Regions from separate parts of the Stenotrophomonas sp. STEN008 genome, predicted to be linked through region 4. Evidence: predicted binding sites of a transcription regulator. Region 4 holds the regulator's gene; each other region holds the start of a gene.
What was found. The regulator FliA, encoded in region 4, starts transcription of late flagellar genes. The targets are predictions, from matches to a motif close to TAAAGTTTNNCNNNCNNNGGCCGATAA.
Positions count from the first base shown of each region.

Region 1: the regulator FliA is predicted to act here: its motif matches at 1,751-1,777, upstream of ACVOME_RS18290 (chemotaxis protein CheW).
Region 2: the regulator FliA is predicted to act here: its motif matches at 2,512-2,538, upstream of ACVOME_RS14700 (methyl-accepting chemotaxis protein).
Region 3: the regulator FliA is predicted to act here: its motif matches at 1,859-1,885, upstream of ACVOME_RS00430 (methyl-accepting chemotaxis protein).

Region 1 is NZ_JBRRET010000066.1:1,566-5,772, forward strand. It holds partial or broken gene ACVOME_RS18280 (methyl-accepting chemotaxis protein) at 1-594, opposite strand, end outside; gene ACVOME_RS18285 (hypothetical protein) at 697-1,080, opposite strand; gene ACVOME_RS18290 (chemotaxis protein CheW) at 1,217-1,708, opposite strand; gene ACVOME_RS18295 (flagellar brake protein) at 1,846-2,619, opposite strand; gene ACVOME_RS18300 (methyl-accepting chemotaxis protein) at 2,761-4,207, opposite strand, start outside.
Region 2 is NZ_JBRRET010000034.1:5,434-9,640, reverse strand. It holds gene ACVOME_RS14705 (GGDEF domain-containing protein) at 1-449, shown strand, start outside; gene ACVOME_RS14700 (methyl-accepting chemotaxis protein) at 446-2,281, opposite strand; gene ACVOME_RS14695 (DUF5694 domain-containing protein) at 2,706-3,794, shown strand; gene ACVOME_RS14690 (hypothetical protein) at 3,804-4,043, opposite strand; gene ACVOME_RS14685 (PAS domain S-box protein) at 4,107-4,207, opposite strand, start outside.
Region 3 is NZ_JBRRET010000001.1:83,935-88,141, forward strand. It holds gene ACVOME_RS00430 (methyl-accepting chemotaxis protein) at 1-1,830, opposite strand, end outside; gene ACVOME_RS00435 (arylamine N-acetyltransferase family protein) at 2,034-2,873, shown strand; gene ACVOME_RS00440 (VOC family protein) at 2,897-3,052, opposite strand; gene ACVOME_RS00445 (transporter substrate-binding domain-containing protein) at 3,133-3,849, shown strand; gene ACVOME_RS00450 (LysR substrate-binding domain-containing protein) at 3,901-4,207, opposite strand, start outside.
Region 4 is NZ_JBRRET010000005.1:149,926-154,132, reverse strand. It holds gene ACVOME_RS04505 (chemotaxis protein CheA) at 1-1,210, opposite strand, end outside; gene ACVOME_RS04500 (protein phosphatase CheZ) at 1,213-1,818, opposite strand; gene cheY (chemotaxis response regulator CheY) at 1,818-2,210, opposite strand; gene ACVOME_RS04490 (RNA polymerase sigma factor FliA) at 2,268-3,011, opposite strand; gene ACVOME_RS04485 (MinD/ParA family ATP-binding protein) at 3,008-3,895, opposite strand; gene flhF (flagellar biosynthesis GTPase FlhF) at 3,882-4,207, opposite strand, start outside.

The sequences.
Region 1 (4,207 bases), on a different contig from region 4:
CAGCAGGGCGATCACGGTCAGGACGGACGAAGCGGCATAGGTGGATTCGGCCTGTTCGCGCGAGGCGCGTGCGAGGCGGTTGTCTTCGGCAATCAGGGCTTCCAGCGCCGCGGCGGCCTTGCGGTGCTTGGTGCGGGTCTCGCCGACGAAGGTATCGATGGCGTCGTCCGGCAGGTCCAGTTCCAGCATCTCGGTGACGCTGTCGTAGGAGGCCAGGGCGTCCTTCCAGTCCTTGGCGAAGGTGTCGAACAGCTTCTTCTGCTGGGCGTTGTCCACCAGCTTCGGATAGTCCTTGATGGAACTGTCCATGCTGGTACGCAGCGCGGCAGCCTGCTTGCGCGCGTCGGCCTTGACGTCATCGCTGGCACGGATCAGCTGCTGGTAGGCACTGTTGCGGTACTCGCCGAGCATGCCGCGCATCTCGCCGGCCAGGCGGATGCTTTCCATGCGCGAACCGGCCAACTCGGTGGTGACGTTGTTCAGCGAATGCAGGCCACGATAGGCGACGATGCCCTGCAGCAGCATCACCAGCAGGATGACGCCGAAGGTCACCATCAGCTTCGGCATCAGTTTCAGGTTGTTGATCCAAGGCATGGGCGTTGCGATCTCCTAAGGCAGACGCGCACGGGCATCGGGCCCGGTTGCGGCGGCGGCCACGCCGGCACCAGGACCGGCGTGACTGCGACGGACAGCGGATTACTTGATGTTGGCCAGCTTCAGGCCGGCCGGCGAGCTGACTTCGATCTCGGCGCGCGAGGCATCGCGCTGGATCTTGCCGATCACGCACACGGTCTTGCCTTCCAGCGTTTCCAGCGGGAACGAGAACTTGCTGCGGTTTTCACCGGCGATGCGCGCCGAGAAGGTGTGGCGCGGGAAGGCGCCGCCCATGTACAGGAACGTCGGCTGGCCTTCGGAACCTTCGGCGAAGCGGGCCTTCTCGACCTTGCCGCAGACCATGCCGTCCTTGCCCACCGAGCGCGGGGCCAGTTCCGGCGGGATCATGTCCGAGGACTGGGCGAGGGCGGACGACGCGGTGGTGGCCAGGGCGGCAGCCGAAACGAGCGCGAGCAGGGACTTCATCGGGGTGGTTCTCCGGGAGGGTGATGGTTTTTTGCCGGTGGTACGCGTTCCCGCGCGGCCGGCCTCTGTCCCCCTATCGGCACCGCCGCAGGGAACTGAAGGGTTTCGTGACAGCAACGTGAAGCGGTACGCAGACTCAGGCGGCGGCGTCCTCGAGCAGGGCCGGCTGGCCCATGTCCGCGCTGTCCAGCAGGGTCTCGATGTCCAGCAGGATCAGCATGCGGTCGTCCTGGGTGCCGATGCCCGAGATGAACCGGGTATCGACCGCAGCGCCGAATTCAGGGGTCGGGCGGATCTGTTCGGACGACAGCGGGATGACGTCCGAGACGCTGTCCACCACGATGCCGACCACACGGTCATCGACATTGAGCACGATCATCACGGTAAAGGCGTCGTAGCGCGCGTTCTCCAGGCGCAGCTTCAGGCGCAGGTCGATCACCGGCACGATGGTTCCGCGCAGGTTGATTACGCCCTTGATGTAATCCGGTGCGTCCGGCACCCGGGTGACGGCATCGTAGCCGCGGATTTCCTGCACCTTGAGGATATCCACGCCGTAATGCTCGGCGCCGAGCGTGAAGCTGAGGAATTCGCCGCCGGCGCTGGCGGCGGAGCGGGTCTGGTCGTTCATCGAGGGGTCCTGGTTCTGCCGGAAGTCCCGGTGTCAGGCTCGATATCGGCCCCGCGCGGGGGGACTTTAGGCAGGGCCGTGACAGGACATTCCCGTCTGGTGAGGACCGGATGGCGCCAGGCCACGGCCGGCGCCAGCTACATCTCTCCGTTCCGGCGTGCCTTGCGCTGGCGGTCGATCCGGAAGATGTAGCGCTGGATGGCGCTGTCGCCACCGCGAGGCAGGCTGTCGAAGCGCATCCCCACGCGCTTGATTTCGGTACCGTTGGGCTGGCGCTGCGGCAGCAGGTTGCAGACCACCAGTTCGATATCCAGATCCGGCCCATCCGACAGCGACAGCACCGCCGCGTAGCGCTGCTGCAGGCCGAACACGGCGCAGTCGCTGGGCACCGCGACGGCAAGGCCTCCGCCACTGATGTCCACCACGCGCATCGACAACGCCTCGGGGCGTCCGTCCGCAGCCGGCAGCAGCAGCTGGGGCGAGTCGGTGACGGGGGTCTCCAGCCGGTACAGTTCGCGCCGCTGCAGATGCATCAGTTCCTCTGGCAGCGCAGCGCGGAAGGCGACGTGGCCGTCGTTGTCCACGCGCTGCAGCCCCTGCAGACGGAAGCGCACCAGCACGCGCTCAAGCTGGGCGAAACACAGCACATGATCGGCCTGCTCGGCTGCCCGGTTGGACGCCTCCTGCGGGCTGCCATCGATCAGCAGCACGTCCTCGTCTTCGTCCAGTTCCAACAGCGCGGTCGGGAACGAGCGATCGCGGCCGTCGATATGCGCGTTTATCAGGGAGCGCTGCTCGATCAGCGAGCGCAGCAGCTGCCGCAGCTGGCGCGGATTACGGACCAGGAAGCGTTCATCCGCGGCGTCGGCCGCATGGACATCGTGCACTGCTGTGTCGTTGCCGTCGGACATGGAATCTGTGGTCAGGGGCGGGCGCCTGCGCGCGCCGGCGCGTGGCTCGATGGGGATATCGGCCACCGCGCCGGATTATGAAGTGTGAGTTTCATCACCTTCCATCGGCCGGGCCGGGATCGAAGGAATGGGCCGAAGGCATCATTCCTCGATACCGGCGATCTGCCGCACACGCTGCATCACCGCCGGATTGTCGTCCCCTCCGTGCAGGTGGAAGCGCGCTACCGCGGCCGCCAGCAGCTGTGCCTGTTCGGCCATGCCGTGGGTGGCCGCGGTGGACGCCTCCACCAGCGTGGCGTTCTGGCGGGTGCTGGCGTCCATCTGCGCGATGCTCTGGTTCACCTGCTCGATGCCCATGCTCTGTTCCTGCGAGGCGGAGGAGATCTCGCCCATGATCTGGTTCACCTGCTGCACCGCGGCCACGACCCGCTGCATGGTGCTGCCGGCCTGTTGCACCAGTGCGGCGCCATCGCTGACCTTGCCGACAGAGGCGTCGATCAGGCCCTTGATCTCCTTGGCAGCACCCGCCGAGCGTTGGGCGAGGGTGCGCACTTCGCTGGCGACCACGGCAAAGCCGCGGCCCTGCTCACCGGCACGGGCGGCTTCGACCGCGGCATTGAGGGCCAGGATGTTGGTCTGGAAGGCGATGCCGTCGATGACGCTGATGATCTCGGCGATCTTCTTCGAGGAGGCTTCAATGGCGGACATGGTGGTGACCACCTGGCCGACGACCGTGCGCCCCTCGCCGGCGATGTCGGCCGCATCGGTGGCCAGCTGGTTGGCCTGCCGCGCATGTCCCGCGTTCTGGCGCACGGTCGCGGTCAACTCCTCCATGGTGGCGGCGGTTTCCTCCAGGCTGGCCGCCTGCTGTTCGGTACGGCTGGCCAGGTGGCCATTGCCCTGCGCCAGTCCGGCGGCAGCGCCGGTGAGGCGGCTGGAGGCTGCCTGGATGCTGCCGACGATGCGGGTCAGCTCGGCGATGGTGGTGTTGGCATCGTCGCGGATGCGGGCGTAAACGCCGTGGAAGTCGCCCTGCATCTGCACGGTGAGGTCGCCGCGCGAGAGCGAGGACAGCAGCTGCGAGATCTGCTCGATGCTGCGTGCGTTGGCATCCAGCAGGCCGTTGAGGCGTTCCGCCAGCTGCAGGAAGAAGCCTTCCTTGCCGGCGGTGCCGACGCGGCCGCTGAAGTCGCCCTGCGCGGCGGCATCGACGATATGGCCGAGTTCTTCTTCGACCTCGATCTCGGCCGTGCGGTCGGCCCACTCCACTACGAATCCCTGGCGCTGTTCGTCGTCGCCGATGATCGGATTGACGATCAGCTGCAGGGCCCGGCCGCCGACGCGGATCTGCGTGCGGTAGGTGCCGGTGAGGCGGTCGAGCAGGGTGGCCTGGTGGGCCGGATTGCGGTGGAAGATGTCGATGTTGCGGCCCAGCAGATCGGCGGCGCTGAACTGCGGCAGGTCACGGCGCAGGTCGGCTTCGGCGGCGGCCAGCATTTTCTGCAGTGGACGGTTAACGAAGACGATGTTGCGGTCACGGTCAGCGATCATCACGTTGGTGGTGACATCGTCCAGCGCGCTGCGGATG
Region 2 (4,207 bases), on a different contig from region 4:
GGCGCCAGGGCCTGGGCCTGGCGGTGCTGATGATCGACATCGACCACTTCAAGCGCCTCAACGATACCTACGGACACCCGGAGGGCGATCGCCGCCTGCAGGCGGTGGCCGCGATCATCGATGGCTGCCTGCAGCGCGGTGACGACCTGCTCGCCCGCTACGGCGGCGAGGAATTCATCGCTGCGCTGCCTTCCTCCGACGTGGCCCATGCGATGGCCATGGGCGAGCGCATCCGCGTGGCGGTCGAAGACGCCGCGCTGCCGTCCGGCCCGTCCAGCGTAACCGTCAGCATCGGCGTGGCATGGTTGGCTGCCGATGCTCGGCAGGAACCGGACAGCGTGGTCGAACGTGCGGACCAGGCCCTGTACCGGGCCAAGCGCGCGGGCCGCAACTGCGTCCGCGGCGAGGCTTTGCCGGAACGTACAGCGGCCCCTGCCCTGCGCGCCTAGACCACGCGCAGGGTCGGCACGCCATGCTGCAGGGTACCGCCGCCCGCCGCCCCCTGCACACGGAATCCGGCGACGGTCTGCAGCAGGTGGGCCGACTGTTCTTCCATGCTGCGCGCCGCGGCGGACGCTTCCTCGACCAGCGCCGCGTTCTGCTGGGTTCCCTGGTCGATCAGGTCCACCGCGTGGTTCATCTGCTGGATGTCATCGCTCTGCTGCTGCGAGGCGCTGCTGATCTCGGTGACCAGGTCACTGACCCTGCGCACGTTGAGCACGATCTCGTCCATCGTGCGGCCAGCACTTTCCACCTGCGCCGTGCCCGCACCGACATTGGCCACCGATGTGTCGATCAGCTGCTTGATCTCCTTGGCGGCGCTGGCCGAGCGCTGCGAAAGTTCGCGGATCTCGGTGGCGACGACCGCGAACCCACGGCCGTGCTCGCCGGCACGGGCCGCCTCCACGGCAGCGTTCAGCGCCAGGATGTTGGTCTGGAATGCGATGCCGTCAATCACCCCGATGATGTCGACGATGCGACGCGAGGAGGCGTTGATCAAGGCCATCGTCGCCACCACCTCGTGCACCACGCTGCCGCCGCGCGCAGCCACCTCCGCTGCGCCGCCGGCCAGCTGGCTTGCCTGGCGCGCATTGGCCGCCGTGCGCTGCACCGTATCGGCCAGGCCCTTCATGGACACGGCGGTTTCTTCCAGCGAGGCCGCCTGCTGTTCGGTGCGCTGCGACAGGTCGCTGTTGCCCTGCGCGATTTCGGTCGCGCCGACCGCGATGGTATCGGCAGCGAACTTGATCTGGCCGATGATGCCCGCCATGGCTTCGACCAGCGCGTTGACGCCATCGCACAGCTCGGCGATGGGGCCACTCTTGTCGGCAATGGCGACGGTGCGAGTCAGGTCGCCCTGCTTGGCCGCCGCCACGACCTCCCGGGTCTGCGCCACCGCACGCTGCATGGCCTGGTTCTCATGCACCTGCGCGGTGATGTCGGTAGCGTATTTGACGACCTTGAACGGCCTGCCGTTGCCATCCAGGATGGGGTTGTAGGAGGCCTGGATCCAGATCTCGCGGCCGCCCTTGCCGAGCCGCCGATACTGCCCGGCGTCGTACTCGCCGCGCCCGAGCTTTTCCCAGAACCGGCGGTACTCGGCGCTGTCGCGAAGCTCGGGCTCCACGAACAGCGCATGGTGTTGGCCGCGCACCTCTTCCAGGCTGTAGCCGGTGGCGGCGAGGAAGTTGGCGTTCGCCGAGAGAATGTGCCCGTCCAGGCTGAACTCGATCACCGCCTGCGACTTGTCGATGGCGGCAAGCTGCCCCGCCGAGTCCGCGGCCTGCAGCTTCTGCGCGGTGATGTCGGTCGCGAACTTGACGACCTTGAAGGGCCGGCCCTGCGGGTCCAGCACCGGGTTGTAGGACGCCTGGATCCAGATTTCGCGCCCGCCCTTGCCCAGCCGTCGGTACTGTCCGGCGTCGAACTCGCCACGTCCCAGCCGGGCCCAGAAGTCCCGATACTCGGCGCTGGACGCCTGATCGGGATCGACGAACAGCGAATGATGCCTGCCCTGGATTTCGTCCAGACGATAACCCACCGCCTGCAGGAAGTTGTCGTTGGCCTGCAGGACGGTGCCATCCAGATCGAATTCGATCACCGCCTGCACGCGATGCAGTGCGGCCACCTGGGCGGCCAGCTCGGCATGACCGCGATCGCTGTCGACCCTGCCGGGCCGAGGCTGTCCCGCCAGCGCCCCCAGCAGGGAACGCCACGGCGACCAACGGGTGTGCAGCTCGGCTGGCGCCTGTGCGCCTGCCGTAAGGCCTGGAATGAGCATTGTCTGATCCTCGGTGTCCGGTAAGCGGTTGCGATCCGCCAGGCGGGATGCCCGACGGCGACATCAATTGCTTGGACTACAGCTGCCGGCAGGCACCTCTCGAGCAACGGGCAAGAACATCTGGGGGCGGGTGCGATCGACATCCGGGAGCGGCGGAACACACTGCGCGGGCCGCCCGACGGGGCAGCCTGGGGTCCTGCAGCGGGTGACGGGAGCGGGATCCAGTGAGGTTATCGGCACCTCCGTTCCGGGCTTTAGGCCCCTCCGCAGCGGGCCCTGTCCAGCCCCCTCCCCCTGCAGCGCCTGACGGGCCCCTAGATGCAGCCTGCAACGAAAAGGTTGCCATGACCATCGGGGCTGTCGGCAAGGGGGTGGACAGGCAAGGATGCGCCCACCACGGACCGTCCATCGACACGGAGATCGCATGTTTTCACGCCTGGCTGCTCTTTTCGCCCTCGGCCTGTGCAGCAGCGGCGCGCTGGCCGCCGATGCAGGCTATCGGCCGAGTTTCAACCCCGCACAGCTCAAGGGCCCGCCCGCCGGCCGCGTCAACGAAGTGCTGGTGCTGGGCTCACCGCACCTGTCCGGCCTGCCCCCGACCTTCCAGCCGGCAATGCTGGAGCCGCTGCTGCAGCGCCTGCAGGCATGGCGGCCGACGGCGATCGCGGTGGAGAACCTGTCCGGACTGCAATGCGATTTCATGCGCCGCAATCCCGCCCGCTATGCCGAGAGCGTGGGAAGTTACTGCGTCGATCCTGCACCTGCCCAGGCCGCCACCGGTCTGGATGTTCCAGCGGCCAATGCCGAAGTCGATCGCGTGCTGGCGGCATGGCCCGCCACACCGACGCACGCACAGCGTCGCCGGCTGGCCGCACTGTTCCTGGCCGCAGGTGAGAACGGCTCTGCGCTGGTGCAGTGGCTGCGCCTGCCGCCGCAGGAGCGTCGCGCCGCAGACAGCCTGTCACCGCAACTGGTGCAGTTCCTCGACAAACGCGCCTCGCGACGCAACGAAGTCAGCCTGATCGCGGCCGAGCTTGCCGCACGCCTGGGCCTGGAACGCCTGTGGGCAGTCGATGACCACACCGCTGATTCGCCCACGCCAGCGGCACTGGAGAAGGCGGCTGGCGAAGCCGTCATGAAGGCCTGGGACAATCCCACCACCCAGGCACGACGGGCCGCCGATACGGCCCTGTACGCCGAACTCGGCAGCACGGACGGCCTGCTGGCGCTCTATCGGAACTACAACGCGCCCGACACCGTCGCCCGGGTCTACGACAGCGATTTCGGCGCAGCCCTGGTCGAACCATCGCCAGAAGGCTTCGGCCGCCGCTATGTCGGCTACTGGGAAACCCGCAACCTGCGCATGGTCGCCAACATGCGCGAGGTGCTGGGCCAGCACCCGGGCACCCGCATGCTGACCCTCGTCGGCGCCTCGCACAAGGGCTACTACGAGGCCTACCTCAACCAGATGCACGACGTGCGGCTGGTTGATGCCAACAGCGTGCTGGACTGAGCGCCAGGGCTAGCAGCGTGCCGGCGCATCCCCGCGCCGCGACCGCCACAGCAGCACGCAGGCGGCCACGATGGCACCCAGGGTCAGCATCAGCAGCACCACCACGCCGCCCTGCAGAGTGGGCAGCAGCGCCTGCGCCCGGGCATCGCCGTGCAGTTGCTCCAAACGCAGGCAGGCGGCTACCGCCAGCCACCAGCCGACCATTGCCGGCGCGAAGGCACGCAGGGCATCCGGGGTCCAGAAAGGCATGTCGTTCTCCAACGGGGATGAGTGTGCGCGAAGTATTCGCGGCCGCCCTCTCACAGACTGAGATCAGCCGCCACCGGCGTCGCTGTCCACGCCCTCGGCCGGCCATTCGCCGGCTTCCCCCTGCACCTGCACGTTGTTGCGTCCCATTGCCTTGGCCCTGTAGC
Region 3 (4,207 bases), on a different contig from region 4:
CTGCGAGAGGTCGTGATGGCCAGCAACGATTTCACCGACACCGCTGTCCAGGCTGGCAGCGGCGCGCTGGATGCGGGTGACGATGCGGCCGAGCTGTGCGACGGTTGCATTGGCGTCGTCGCGCATGCGTGCGAACACGCCCTGCAGCTCACCTTCCATGCGCACGCTGAGATCCCCACGGGCCAACGCCGCCAGCAATGCCTGCAGGTCCCCCAGGTTGGTTTCAAAGGTGGACAGCAGGCGGTTGATGCTGGTGGACAGCGTATGCACGAAACCGTGCTTGCCCTGCAGCGAAATGCGCCCGTGCAGGTCACCCTGCGCGGCAGCGTCGACCAGTGCCGCCACCTCGGTCTCCAGCAGCGTTTCCAGCGCACGGCTGCGCCACTCCAGCGCCACGCCCAGGAACTGGTCGTCATCGACGATGGCATTGGCGATCAACTGATAGCGCACACCGGCATGACTGATTTCCCGCTCCTGGCGGTGGCGCGCGTCGACCAGGCTGGCCAGGGCCGGATGCAGGTCCCGCGCGTCAGTGCCGACCAGCGCGTCGGCCTGCAGGCCCAGCACGTGCCGCAACGCAGGATTGGCGTAGTCCACCTGGCCTTCGGCATCGACCACCATCAGCCCGGTCTGCGCGCAGTCCAAGGCCTGGCGTACGCGCGTGTTGCCACGGGCCATCGCACGCTCGGTCTCGATGCGCGCACGCAGCCGCTGCTGCATGTCCACCAGGCGCTGTGCCAGCTGGCCGATCTCGTCGTTGGCGTTGTGCACGCGCAACGTGGTATCGAGCCGGTCATCGGCGATGTCGCTGGCGAACCGCAGGGTGTCCTGGATCGGCCTGCGCACCGCGCGCAGCACCAGCAGCAGGCTGGTGATCAGCACGCCGGCCACCAGCAGCAGGGTGAGGGTGAACAGCACGCTCATGGTGCGTGCACCGGCCTGCTGCCGCGCCTGCGCCAGGGCCAGCGCCTTCACCTGTGCCTGCTGGAAGGCGGCGAGCGCAGGCGCCACGCCGGCAGCCGTCTCCAGCAGCGATTGCGTCTCCACATCAAGGCCGACGCGGGCAGCGGTATAGCCAAGCAGTGCCGACTGATAGGCGTCCATGCCGGTGCGGAGGGCCTCCTGCACGTCGGGCGGCAACCCCGCCAGCGCCAGATCGAACGGCAGCTTCTCTTCGCTGGCGCGGTCGGCATGAGTCGAATCGCCATCGAGCAGCAGCAGCGCTTCCTGACGCCGCATCTTCTGCAGGTGCAGCGCCAGTGCCGGCCGGTCCAGGCCATCCACCCGCTGCTGCAGGGCATCGGCGGCCTGCTGCAGCTGTGCAGCCAGGCCCGCATCACCACGCCCCATCTCGTCCACACGTTCGAACAGCGCGGCCACTCCCTGCGAGAATCCCTCGGCGGCCTCGGTGAGCGCCTGCAATGCCTTGCGGCGACCGGCATCCATCGGCATCGCCCTGAGCGCCTTCAGATCGACCTGCAGTGCCTGCTGGGCCGCCTGCAGCTGGCTGCGGTCGGCATCGTCGAAACTGCGTGCATACTGGGTCTGCAGGCGACGCGCCTCCGCCACCCGCGTCGCCAGGCGTGCGGCCAGATCGCTGCCACGCTGGTAACTGGCCTGGCTGCGTGCGGCCTGACTGCTGGCATGGCCGGTCCAGGCATGGACGGCGGCGATCGCCACCAGGCCCGCGCCGCAGACCAGCAGGGTGGCCTTGAGTTTGTTGGCCACGCTGAGCCGATGCGGCTGCAGCCAGACCAGCAGGTGTGGAAGCGCCGAGCGCATCGCGATGAGACGGGTGCGCAGGGACCGAAGGGGGACGGCGGCCGACATCACAGACTCCAGGCGCAAGGACGCACCTGTATCGGCCTGACCGGCGACAACTTTAGGCACATTGCCGAAGCCGTGGCACGCACCGTGCCGGTTGCGCTCTTTGTACCGGCCCCAGGCGACGGAGACGTGACACGGCGCCCGCGCTTGACCTCAACCCCGGTTGCGGTTGCACAGTGGGATTCTTCCCACCTGCCGCCCTCGCCATGACCCCGCTCGACGTCCCCCGTTATCTGCAGCGCCTGCAACTGGATGCTCCGCCGTCGCTGGACCTTGCCGGACTGACCCTGCTGGTGCAGCGCCACAACGCCCTGCTCCCCTTTGAAACCCTCAGCAGCCTGCTGCGCGACGCGGTGCCGATCGATCTGGACAGCGTGCAGCACAAGCTTCTCGACCAGCAGCGCGGCGGTTACTGCTTTGAACTCAACGGCGGCCTGCTGGCGCTCCTGCAGGCAGTGGGCTTCGACGCACAGCCGCTGAGCGCGCGCGTGCTGCTGGCGGCACAGGACAATGCCCCGACGGCGCGTACCCACCTGCTGCTGCGCGTGCACGTCGAGGGAGAGGACTGGCTCGTCGATGCCGGCTTCGGTGGCCTGACGCCGACGGTGCCGCTGCGGCTGCACGAAACGGCGCCGCAGGCCACGCCGCACGAGTCTTTCCAGCTTCAGCAGCTGGCGGGTGAAGACGACTTCGTGCTTTCCGCCCAGGCGGGCGACGCATGGCGCGCGATGTACCGCTTCGACCTGCGGCCGCCAGCGCCGATCGACAACGTGGTGGCCAACTGGTACGTGTGCACGCACCCGGATTCGGGTTTCCCCGGCCAGCTGCGCGCGTCACTGGCCGGCCCGGACTGGCGGCGCACCATCGGCAGTGGCAACTACACCGAGTACCGCCCCGGGCAGGCGCCGCTCAAGCGTCCGCTGCGCGATGCCGCCGACGTGCGCGACGTCCTGCAGTCGGCATTCGGCCTGCGCGTGCCGGACGATGCGCGGCTCGACCCGGCGATCAACGATTGGCTGCAGCGCTCGCACGCCGCATCACGGTAGCACCGCGCGGCACGGTGCCCGGGTTACAACGTCACCGGCGCCTGCAGCGCAATGCGGTTGCCCTCGCTATCGCAGATCTCGGCCACCCGCCAGTGGCCGGCATCATGCAGTTGCAGGTAGAAGGCGATGGCGCGAGCCAGGTCGCTGGCCGGAATCTCGACATGCGCGATGGGGTTCATCGTCGCAGGATAGCGCCGCCCTGACATTCCGTGCGCATCGTTGCGGGCATGCTGGCCTGCCCCCCTTCGCGGAGCGCTGCATGACCCTGGCCGATCACCGAAGTGCACTGGCGCCACTGGGCCATCTGCGCGTCGCCATCAATCTGGGGAATCCGGTCCTTGCGCAGGGCGACGCACGATCGCCGCGCGGCCCCTCGGTGGAGCTGGCCACCGCGCTGGCGCAGCGGATGGGCGTGCAGGCGCGATTCACCTGTCACGATGCGGCCGCATCGGTGGTCGCGGCGGCAGCCGACGACGCATGGGACCTGGCCTTTCTCGCCATCGATCCGGCACGTGCCGGCCGCATCGCCTTCAGTGCACCGTATGTGGAGATCGAAGGAACCTACCTGGTGCGCGAGGACAGTCCCGCGCGGCAGGTGGCCGATCTGGATCGCGATGGGCTGCGTATCGCCGTTGGCCGCGGTGCCGCCTACGATCTGTTCCTGAGCCGGGAACTGCGGCACGCCACGATCGAGCGTGCCGACACGTCGGCGACGGCCATCGATCTGTTTGACGTACGGCGCCTGGATGCCGCCGCTGGCGTGCGCCAGCCACTGCAGGCCTGGGCACTGCAGCATCCGGGACACCGCGTGCTCGCCGACCGCTTCACTGCGATCCAGCAGGCCGTGGCCGCACCTGCGGCGCGCCCCGCTGCCGCCCTGCGGGCCCTGTTCGACGAGGTCGAGGCGATCAAGGCAGGGCCCCTGCTCGAGGACGCTTTCGCACGTTCCGGACAGGCGGTCACCCTGGTGCGATGACGCAGCAGTGGCCCGCAGCACGCGACAGGTGGCTGCGTGCGCCGGGCCGGATCAGCCCTGCGTCTCCATGTGCCGCGCATGCTCGCTGGCCTGCGCATGCAACCACTCACGGAAGGCGAGGAATCCACGGTGGCGCGCCGAGCGCTGCGGATACACCAGCCAGTGCGGCCAGGCGGTTTTCAGCCGCTGCTCCGACAGCGCGACCAGCTGGCCCGAATCCAGCAGCAGGCGCGCGCGCGTCAGCCGGCCCAAGGCCACACCGACGCCATCGAGCGCTGCACGGTGATGCGCTTCCGAATCGTCGAGCACCGCCACGAACCGCGAAGGGGGGCTCTGCCCGATCAGGGCAAACCACGCG
Region 4 (4,207 bases):
TTTCGCGTGCTTTCGCGCGCAGTTTTTCCGGATCGATGCCGGCGCCATCGTCCTGCACCTCGATGCTGACGTAGTCGCCTTCCTGCTGGGCCGACAGACGCACGTGGCCCATGCGTGGCTTGCCCTGTGCTTCGCGCAGATCGGGCATCTCCACACCGTGGTCGATGGCGTTGCGGACCAGGTGCACCAGCGGGTCGGCCAGGGCCTCGACCAGGTTGCGGTCAAGCTCGGTTTCGGCGCCGACCAGCTCCAGGTCCACTTCCTTCTTCAGCGAGCGGGCAACATCGCGGGCGACCTTGGGGAAGCGCGAGAACACCTTGCCGACCGGTTGCATGCGCGTGCGCATCACTGCCGACTGCAGGCGCGCGGTGGCGATGTCCAGGGTCGACACGGCGCGGTCCAGTTCCTCGTCGCGCAGGCGCGCACGCAGGGTCTTGAGCCGGTTGCGCGACAGCACCAGCTCGCCGATCAGGTTGACGATCGCATCCAGCCGCTTGGTATCCACGCGCACGGTGTGCTCGGCCTCGGCCACCGGCTTGTTGGCCGCGGGCTTGGCCGCGGCGGCCGCGGGGCGCGGTGCGGGCAGTGCAGGCGCCGGCGGGGCAGTCACGGGTTTCGCGCCCGGGGCGGCGCCGCCGTGCAGCTGGTCAAGCAGGGCTTCGAACTCATCCTCGCTGATCAGGCCATCGTCGGCCTTGGCCGGCGTCGCCACCGCGGTGGGGGCGTTGCTGCCGTGCAGCTGATCGAGCAGGGCCTCGAACTCGTCGTCGGTGATCAGGTCACCGGCAGCGGGCGCGGCCGCTGCGGGAGCGGCGGCGGCCGGCGCAGCAGCGCCGTGCACGTCGAACTGGGCGATCAGGTCCGGCGGGGCATAGCCGGGTTCGTTGCCGGAAGACACGGCATCCAGCATCGATTGCAGGTAGTCCAGGGATTGCTGTGCGGCATCGAAGTGATGCGGCTGCAGCACCGCCTGGCCAGCGCGGGCGGCGCCCAGTGCCTCTTCGGCGGCATGGCACAGCTCGACCATGGCGGTGATGCCGAGGAAGCCGGCGCCGCCCTTGAGCGTGTGATAGCCACGGAACACGGCGTTGAGCTGGTCGGCGTCCTGCGGCGCCTGTTCCAGCGACACCAGCTGTTCGCCGAGGCGATCCAGGATTTCCTGTGCCTCGATGATGAAATCGGCGGTGATGTCGTCGGATACCGCGCTCATGCTTACAGTCCCAGGTCCGACAACAGGTCGTCGGCGTCGTTCTGAGAGACCGCGTGACGGTCCAGTCCCTTCAGTGCCGGTCCGGCCAGCGCCGGATCGGTGCGATGCTGCTCCGGTGGCAGGCCCAGCGCGCCAAAGCCTTCGTGCACGCGGCGGACGATGCCGACCACGCGACGGATGATCTGTCCGGTCAGGTCCTGATAGCTCTGGGTCAGGGCAATCTCGGTCAGGTTGTGGCGGATGCGTTCCAGCTGCGCATCCTGCCCCGGCTGCAGGCCTTCGGCGCGCAGCTGTTCGGTGAGGCTGCGGCACTCTTCGGCCAGGTCCAGGGTGCGGTGCGTGGCCTGTTCGGTCATCGCCACCACATGGTCCAGGCGCGCGCAGGCGTCGTCCAGCTCGCCCGCCTCGCTGGGGACGGTCGGCAGTTCGCCCAGGGCCTGGCCCAGTTCGCGGGCCAGCCGTGACAGGCCGCTCATCATCGGCTGCGTGCGTGCGGCCACCAGGGCATCGATGCGCTGGCGCCAGGCGCTCTCGTCGCCGGATTCGAGCGCGTCGAGGGCTTCCTGCAGGCGCAGGGCGAGGGCGTTCTTGTCGACCGTGGCGTCCATCAGGCGCTGGCCGCCAGGCGTTCGAAGATCTTGCCCAGTTTCTCTTCCAGCGTCTGCGCGGTGAACGGCTTGATGATGTAGCCGTTCACGCCGCTCTGCGCCGCTTCGATGATCTGCTCGCGCTTGGCCTCGGCGGTGACCATCAGGACCGGCAGGGTCTTGAGCTTGGCATCGGCGCGGATCGCCTTGAGCAGCTCGATGCCGGTCATCACCGGCATGTTCCAGTCGGTGACCACGAAGTCGAACGGCTGGCTCTGCAGCATCGACAGTGCGGCATGCCCGTCCTCGGCTTCGGCGGTGTTGGTGAAGCCCAGATCGCCCAGCAGATTCTTGACGATGCGGCGCATGGTCGAGAAGTCGTCGACGATCAGGATGCGCATGTTCTTGTTCAAAGCGGAGTTCCTTTGTTGTTCAGTCGCCCGCGGTGGCCGTGGCCGCCGCAGGCATGTTCATTCTTCAAGCCCGGCATCCGCGGCCTCGAAGATCTTCAGCCGGCCGCGCAGGCGCAGCACGGCCTGGCCGTGGATCTGGCAGACGCGCGATTCGCTCACGCCGAGCACCGCGCCGATCTCCTTCAGGTTCAGCTCCTGCTCGTAGTACAGCGAGAGCACCAGCTGTTCGCGTTCGGGCAGATGGCCGATGGCCTTGCCCAGTTCGCGGCCGAATTCGCCACGTTCCAGGACCTGCTGCGGTGTGGGTCCGCCCTGGGCGACGGTGTCCAGTTCGCCCTGGTCTTCGATGCGCGATTCCAGGCTCAGCACCTGGCCGCGCGAGGCGTCCTCCATCAGCCGCAGGTATTCGGGCAGTGGCATGTCCATGGCCGCCGCCACCTCGGTGGCACTGGCTGCACGGCCCGTGGTCTGCTCCAGGCGGCGGATGGTGGCGGCCGCATCGCGGGCGCGCCGATGCACCGATCGCGGTACCCAGTCGCCGCGGCGGATCTCGTCGATCATCGAGCCGCGGATGCGGATCGAGGCATAGGTCTCGAACGAGGCACCCTGGTCGGCGTCGTAGCTGCGCGAGGCTTCGATCAGGCCCATCATGCCGGCCTGGATCAGGTCGTCCACTTCGACGCTGGCCGGCAGGCGTGCGGCCAGGTGATGGGCGATGCGCCGCACCAGGTCCGAGTGCTGGGCGATGACCTCGGTCGCCGCCGAGCGCTGGACTTCCCTGTACTGGGCCGCGCCTTTCATGCTGCCACCCCGCGTTGCTTGAGGATGCGCTCGAGGAAGAATTCAACGCCACCGCGTGGCTCGGTGGGGGCCTGCCAGCGGGCGGTGCGACGGGCGATCTCGGTGATCGCCAGCGCCGCCGGGCTGGATGGATAGGCCTTCACCACCGGCTGCTGGCGCTGCACCGACAGGCGCAGCCAGTCATCCTGCGGCACGCAGCCCAGGTAGTTCAGCGAGACATCGGCAAGGAACTTCTCGCAGACCCGGGTCAGCTTTTCATACAGCACGCGGCCCTCGTTGGGGTCGCGCACCATGTTGGCCACCACCTGGATGCGGTCCACGCCGCGCTCGCGCGACAGCACCTTGATCAGTGCGTAGGCGTCGGTGATCGAGGCCGGCTCGTCGCAGACCACGACAACGGTGTCCTGTGCGGCCTGGCAGAAAGTCAGTACGCCATCGGTGATGCCGGCGGCGGTGTCCACCACCATGATGTCCAGCTCGCGTTCCAGTTCGGAGAACACGTTCACCAAGCCGATGTGCTCGGCCGGGGCCAGCTCGGCCATGTGCCGCCGACCGGACGCGGCCGGCACCACCAGCACGCCGTTCGGACCTTCGACGATCACGTCTTCCAGCGAGCAGCGGCCGGCGACCAGATCCGCCAGGGTGTGGGTGGGATTCAGGCCCAGGATCACGTCGATGTTGGCCAGGCCCAGGTCGGCGTCGAGCAGCAGCGTGCGCTTGCCCATGCCGGCCAGCGCCACGGCCAGGTTGGCCGAGACGTTGGTCTTGCCGACGCCGCCCTTGCCGCCGGTCACGGCGATGGTGCGCACAGGGCCGAGCGGCTCGCTGCGGGTGGCCGACAGCGGGAAGGTCTTGGTCAGCTTGGCGTACTCACGCGACGGCATGGTTCAACTCCGGGTTGCAGGGCATATCGGCCGCTCGGCGCAAATCTTCAAGGCGAAGTACAAGATTGGCCGCGCTGGCCCGGTGCAGGTCGTCCGGAACGTCCTGGCCATCGGTCACCCAGGTGATCGGCAGCGCGTGGTCTACCGCCACTGACAGGGCGTTGCCGAAGCGGCCGGTCTCATCCAGCTTGCTCAGCACCAGGCCCTGCAGGTTGGCCGAGCCGAAGCGGCGCACCACCTCGTCCATGTCGCCAAAGCTGGTATTGGCCGGCAGCACCAGCAGAGTGCGGACCTGGCGGGCGGCACGCAGCC